Regions from separate parts of the Streptomyces sp. NPDC048417 genome, predicted to be linked through region 1. Evidence: riboswitches for the same ligand, from Rfam matches in the RefSeq annotation. Region 1 holds a riboswitch; the other holds the start of a gene.
What was found. A riboswitch is a leader RNA that binds a small molecule or an ion and turns the genes downstream of it on or off. The one in region 1 is predicted to bind S-adenosylmethionine.

Region 1 (3,434 bases):
CGTCGCTGTCGCCCCCGCAGGCGGCGAGCCCGGTGGCGAGGGTCGCGACGGCGGTCGCCGTGGTGAGGCCGCGGATCAGGCTGCGTCGGGAGAGGAGCGTGGGCATGGCTGTCCTTCGTGTTCCAGTGACAAGTGAAAGGGGCGTGATTCACGTGCAGGGGGGTGGTTCAGAGGACCTTGCGGAGGAAGTCCCGGGTCCGTTCGTGCCGCGGACTGTCGAGGACCTCGGCGGGCGGGCCCTGTTCGACGATCTTTCCGCCGTCGATGAAGACGATCCGGTCGGCGACCTCACGGGCGAAGCCGATCTCGTGGGTGACGATCACCAGGGTGCTGCCGCTGGAGGCCAGGTCCTTGATGACGGCGAGGACCTCGCCGACCAGTTCGGGGTCGAGCGCGGAGGTCGGTTCGTCGAAGAGGATGATCCCGGGGCGCAGCGCGAGGGCGCGGGCGATGGCGACGCGCTGCTGCTGCCCGCCCGACAGCTGCCGTGGGTAGGCGCCCACGCGCTCGCCGAGGCCGACCCGTTCGAGGAGTTCCTTGGCCAGCTGCTGGGCCTCGGGCCTGGTCAGCTTCCCGGTGGCGACGGGCGCGGCCGCGACGTTGTCGAGGACCGTCAGGTGCGGGAACAGGTTGAAGTTCTGGAAGACGAAGCCGATCCGGCTGCGCTGGGCCAGGATGGCGCGTTCGCTCAGCTCCTTGAGCCGGTCGCCGTGGCGCTTCACGCCGACCAGTTCGCCGCCGACGCTGACATAGCCGGTCTCGGGCTTCTCCAGGTGGTTGATCACCCTCAGCAGCGTGGACTTGCCGGAGCCGGACGGGCCGAGGATGACGGTGACCTCGCCGGGGCGGACGGTCAGGTCGACGCCGTCGAGGACGCGGTGGGCTCCGTACGACTTGTGGACGTCGTGGATCTCCAGGGCGGCGGGCGCGATGTCCGGTGCGGTGGTCATGCGGCGGCCTCCCGGCGTATCCGTTCCCGCAGGTCGCCGAGGCCGGTGCGGAGTTTCTGGAGGGGGGTCGGCGGCAGCGTGCGGGTGGCGCCGCGGGCGAAGTACCGCTCGACGTAGAACTGGACGACGGAGACGGCGCTGGTCAGGATCAGGTACCAGACGGTGGCCACGAGCAGCAGCGGCACGATGTCGCCGGGATAGGTGCTGCCCATGGACTGCACCGAGCCGAAGAGGTCGAGCAGCGAGACGTAGAACACCAGGGACGTGCCCTTGATCAGCCCGATGAGCTGGTTGACGTAGTTCGGCACGATGGAGCGCAGGGCCTGCGGGAAGACGATCCGGGTGAACTGGTAGCTCTTGGGCAGACCGAGCGCGTCGGCCGCCTCGTGCTGGCCCTGGTCGACGGAGAGGATGCCGCCGCGCACCACCTCGGCCGCGTAGGCCGCCTCGTTGAGGCTGAGGCCGACCACGGCGACCACCATGTCGGTGGCGAGCTTGGACTCGTCGAAGCTGACGAAGGACGGGCCGAAGGGCACGCCCAGGCTCAACGTCTGGTACAGGGCCGAGAAGTTGTAGAGGAAGATCAGCAGAACGATCAGCGGGATCGAGCGGAACAGCCAGGTGTAGGTCCAGCTCACCGCCCGCAGCACGGGGCTGCCGGAGAGCCGGGCGACGGCCAGCACGACGCCACCGAGGAGGCCCAGCACGGCGCTGAGCGCGGCGACTTCGAGGGTGATGACGAGGCCGTCGAGGATGGTGGGCCGCAGGAACCAGTAGCGGAACCGGTCCCACTGATAGAAGGGGTTGGTGGCCAGTCCGTGCGCGAACTGCGCGACGACCACCAGGACGACGGCGGTGGCGATCCACCGCCCGGGTCGGCGCAGCGGCTGAACTCGCTGGGCACCCAACGGCTTTGACGGTACGTCAGTGCGTGGTGGCGCCTCGGCTACGGACAGGGCGCCTGGGGGTTCACTCATGGTGGGCTCCGGCGGAGTCGGACACCCCGGATCACACGGCCGGGGCCGCGGCACCGGGCCGCGTTCGGGCACGGCACGGATGCGCGGAGGCGCGCGGGACACGGGATGGGGCGGGCGGCTGCGCACCGGGGCGGCCGGTGCTTCGTCAGAGACGCTGGGGCGCGAGGCTGTGGGAGCCGTGCTGCGGGCGAGGCGGAAAGGCCTGGTCAGACCCGACAGCGGGCACAGCCCGGTGCGGTACACGCGCTACACAGGGCGCTGTTGACACGGAGCAGGTCGACGGCGCGGTCGGCGACGAGAGGGCTCGGATACGGGCGTACGCAGCCCGAGGTGCGGCGCTGGGCCGTCCTGGAAGCTGCGTACATGTCCGTCACCTGTCACTGTCGAGCCGGCCCCGGGGGGCCTCGCGCTTACCGAATCGTCGCTTGCCGAAACGTCATCGGTCCGGTCGTCACCTGGGGCACCCCACCGCGATGCGAGGGTTGCCGGTCAGCAAGCCAGGGCTTGACGCTGACGCTCTTGACCGTTCTGGTTCGCAAGTAACGCAGTTGCCCGAACGAATGTCAACGCCTGTCCGACTGGCGGAACGGTTCGGGCCGCTCTCACCTGCGCGGAACGCCGGGGGTGTCCGCCGCATGGCCCGCCCAGTCCAGGATCTGGACGGCCGCGCCGGCGGCTTCCAGACCCTGGCAACGGCCGTGGTGACGGCGGGCGATGCCGTCGAGGTCGAGGTGGGCGCCGAAGGCCGGGCGGGCGGCCAGCCGGCGGGCGTAGGCCCACAGCACCGGGTGGCCGGCGACGGCGTGCACGGCGGAGGCGTCCAGGTGGTTGCGGTGCACGGTGTCGAGTTGCACCAGGGTCACCCACAACTCGACGTCCGCTGCCGTGAGTTGCCCGCCGACCAGGAACTCCGCGCCGGTCAGCCGACGCTCCAGCTCGTCCAGGGCGGCGAGCAGCACCTCAAGCGCCGCCGGGTCGCCGCCCGCTCGGCCGGCGTGCTGCGCCGCCTGCTCGATGCCCTCGGAGCACAGCCGCTCGACGGCCTCGATCTCGGCCTCGGCACCGCACGGGTACAGCCTGGTGACGCCGTCGCCGAAGTGGCGGTCCAGGTCGCGCAGGATGTCCCGGCTGTGGGTGCTGACGATACGGCCGGACCAGTCGTCGCTGAGCACGGGTGCGAGGGCCGGTCCCGAGTAGTGGTGGGCGCTCGCCTCGTACAGCGGGCGCAGCGCCGTGTGGCTGCCGTCCGGACAGTCCGGGACGGCGGGCAGATAGGTGACCGGACAACAGTCGTCGAGGGCCAGCAGGCTGTGGCCGACGGCGATGCGGAGGCCGTCGGGACAGGCGGTGGCGAGGTGGAGCCGGTAGCGGCGCGGCACGGCGTAGTGGCCGCTGCGCGCGTCCCGGCCGATGCGCCCGCGGAAGGCGGGGGTGGCCCGGACGGACGGGAGGGCGGCGAACGGAGTGATGGACATGCGTCTCCCCGGGGGTGCGGACGCGCGGACGT
Region 2 (3,434 bases), on a different contig from region 1:
GCATCCGCTCGTCCACGTCCGGCTCGTGCGACCGCTTCCGCAGGAACTCCGCGTCGGCCCCCAGCCCGTGCACCCCGATCCGGGTCTCCCCGGCCGCCGGAATCCCCGGGCCCAGCACCGCATGACAGCAGGCCACGAACGCGTCCGCCCACCGCCGGGTCAGGAACGCGGCGTGATCGGCGCCCAGGATCCCGCCGAGCAGTTCCGCCGCGATGTCGTCGGGGAGCAGCCGGAAGTAGTCCGGCGGTGCCCACGGGGTGTGGGAGAAATGGCCGATACGGAGATCAGGCCGCAGCCGGCGCAGCATCCGCGGAGCCAGCGCCAGGTGGTAGTCCTGGATGACGACCACCGCGCCCTCGCCCGCCTCCTGCGCCAGCGCCTCGGCGAACGCCTGGTTGTAGGCCTGGTACGAGGCCCACCGGCGCCGGAACTCCGCGTCGAAGACCGGCTCCAGCGGGGTCTGGTAGAGCATGTGGTGGACGAACCAGAGCACCGAGTTCGCGATGCCGTTGTACGCGTCCGAGAACACGTCCGGATCGATGTCGAGCATCCGGACCTGCTGCCCGCCGCTGTCCCCGGCCGGCAGCCGGCCGCCGTCGGCCCGCCGTACCGCCTCCCGGTCGCCGTCGCTCAGCGCCGCGCACACCCACACCGCGTTCGCGTCCGGCCCGATGGCCGACAGCCCCGAGACCAGCCCGCCGCCACCCCGCTTGGCGCGCAGCGCACCGCCTTCGCCCACTTCATACGAAACCGGGCCGCGGTTGGACGCGACCAGCACCTCAGCACCGCCGGTGGAAGCCATACGCCACAACCTAGCCCGGCCCGGAAACGCTCAAACGTACGGCCGTGCCCGACGCGCCGCCGTATACGGCCGTACGTAGAAGTCACGCCACCCGGCGCTCGGCGTACTCGGCGATCTCCGCCATCGGCGGCCGTTCCTCGGTGTCCACGGAGTAGGTGCGCGGCTCGAAGCCGTCCTCGCCCCGTTCGAACTGGGTCAGGGCGGGCCGGATCAGATGCCCGCGGGCCAGCCGCAGCTGCGCGGTGCGGTAGATCGCGGCGGACATCCGGCCGAGGGCCTGGCCGTCCTGGTGACGGTGTTTGCGGACCCCCACGTCGACCTGGGCGAGGGCGTCCAGGCCGACCAGGTGCAGGGCGTCGACCAGCATGCCCAGCTCCACGCCGTAGCCGACCGGGAAGGGGAGCTGTTCGAGGAGCGAGCGGCGGGCCGCGTACTCGCCGCCGAGCGGCTGGACGAACCCGGCCAGCTGCGGCCAGTGCATGTTCAGCAGCGGGCGGGCCATCAGTTCGGTGACCCGGCCGCCCTGTCCGGCCGAGCCGGCGAGCGGGCGGTCGTACATCGCCTTGACGAGGTCCACGTCCGGGTCGGTCAGCAGCGGGCCGACGATCCCGGTGACGAAGTCGGAGGAGAAGTCACGTAGGTCGGCGTCGATGAAGCAGACGATGTCGCCGGTGGTGACGAGGAGGGAGCGCCAGAGGACCTCGCCCTTGCCGGGGACGGCGGGGATGCGCGGCAGGATCGTGTCGCGGTGCACGACCCGGGCGCCGGCCGCCGCGGCCACCGCCGCCGTACGGTCGGTGGAACCGGAGTCGACGACCACGATCTCGTCGACGAGCGGCACCTGCCGTATGAGGTCGTGACGGATGATCGCGACGATGTCGCCGACCGTCTCCTCCTCGTTGAGCGCGGGCAGCACGACGGAGACGGACTGCCCGGTGCGCTGCTTGGCGGCGAGTATCCGGTGCAGGGGGCGATCGTTCATGGACCAGGAGCGGGTGGCCAGCCAGCGCTCGACTTCTTCCAGCACAGTCAGCGGCTCCTCACTGTCACGATCACACTGCGAGGTGTGATCCATCTCGCGGTTCGGACGACTATCTCAACTGTCCTGGCCTTCGGTTACAGTCTTGAACAACGCCGATGACCATCGCATGTCCTGGGGTCACCGGCCGTTGACAACCGCATACCGCTCATCCAGAGGGGCAGAGGGATACGGCCCGATGAAGCCCCGGCAACCCTCCAGTCGGTTACTCGTGGATCGCTGATCACTGTCGATCGCTCGCGAGGCTCCCGGCTAGGGAAGGTGCCAAATCCGTCTCACGGCGAGATGCGTCGTGAGGAAGATGAGGAGAAAGGGCCTCGCCTCACATGGCTGTGCAGACTTCTGCGACCACCACCGACTCCACGACCGTCGACCTCGGTCCCGCCGCCGCCCTGAGCTGCCGCGAGTGCGGCCACCGCGTGCCGCTCGGCCCCGTGTTCGCCTGCGAGGAGTGTTTCGGCCCGCTCGAAATCGCGTATGACTTCTCGGCCTACGACACCGAGGAGCTGCGGAAGCGGATCGAAGCGGGTCCCGCGAACATCTGGCGCTACGCGCCGCTGCTGCCCGTCCCCGCGGACGTGGCGACCAAGCCGAACATCAACCCGGGCTGGACCAAGCTCGTCCAGGCCGACAACCTGGCGAAGGAGCTGGGCGTCACCGGCGGCCTGTACGTCAAGGACGACTCCGGCAACCCGACGCACTCCTTCAAGGACCGGGTCGTCGCCCAGGCCGTCGAGGCCGCGCGCGCCTTCGGCTACACCACGCTCTCCTGCTCCTCCACCGGCAACCTCGCCGGCGCGGTCGGTGCCGCCGCCGCCCGGGCCGGCTTCCGCTCCTGCGTGTTCATCCCGCACGACCTGGAGCAGGGCAAGATCGTCATGGCCGCGATCTACGGCGGCGAGCTCGTCGGCATCGAGGGCAACTACGACGACGTGAACCGCTTCTGCTCCGAGCTGATCGGTGACTCGGCCGGCGAGGGCTGGGGCTTCGTCAACGTCAACCTGCGGCCGTACTACGCGGAGGGGTCCAAGACCCTGGCGTACGAGATCTGCGAGCAGCTCGGCTGGCGGATCCCCGACCAGCTGGTCGTCCCGATCGCCTCCGGCTCGCAGCTCACGAAGATCGACAAGGGGCTGCAGGAGCTGATCAAGCTCGGGCTCGTCGAGGACAAGCCGTACAAGATCTTCGGTGCGCAGGCCGAGGGGTGCTCGCCGGTGTCGGTGGCCTACAAGGCGGGCCACGACGTGGTGCGGCCGCAGAAGCCGAACACCATCGCCAAGTCCCTCGCCATCGGCAACCCGGCCGACGGGCCGTACGTCCTGGACATCGCGCGCCGTACCGGCGGTGCGGTGGAGGACGTGACCGACGAGCAGGTCGTCGACGCGATCAAGCTGCTCGCGCGGACCGAGGGAATCTTCGCGGAGACCGCCGGCGGGGTGACGGTCGGAGTCACCAGGAAGCTCATCGAGAATGGGCTGATCGATCCGACGAAGTCGGTTGTCGTGCTCAACACGGGTGATGGACTGAAGACACTGGACGCCGTGGCGGGGACCGGGCTTACGGCGACTATTCGGCCCACTCTCGATTCGTTCC

Region 2: another riboswitch for S-adenosylmethionine. It lies ahead of thrC (threonine synthase); the one in region 1 lies ahead of AB0D59_RS03880 (amino acid ABC transporter permease).

What each region holds. Positions count from the first base shown of each region.
Region 1 is NZ_JBEZKI010000002.1:272,369-275,802, forward strand. Features, by position in the region: gene AB0D59_RS03870 (ABC transporter substrate-binding protein) at 1-106, opposite strand, end outside; gene AB0D59_RS03875 (amino acid ABC transporter ATP-binding protein) at 168-950, opposite strand; gene AB0D59_RS03880 (amino acid ABC transporter permease) at 947-1,927, opposite strand; SAM riboswitch class IV at 2,329-2,452, opposite strand; gene AB0D59_RS03885 (glutathione S-transferase C-terminal domain-containing protein) at 2,530-3,402, opposite strand.
Region 2 is NZ_JBEZKI010000003.1:275,937-279,370, reverse strand. Features, by position in the region: gene AB0D59_RS06170 (trehalose-6-phosphate synthase) at 1-802, opposite strand, end outside; gene AB0D59_RS06165 (glucosyl-3-phosphoglycerate synthase) at 885-1,829, opposite strand; SAM riboswitch class I at 1,987-2,149, shown strand; gene thrC (threonine synthase) at 2,168-3,434, shown strand, end outside.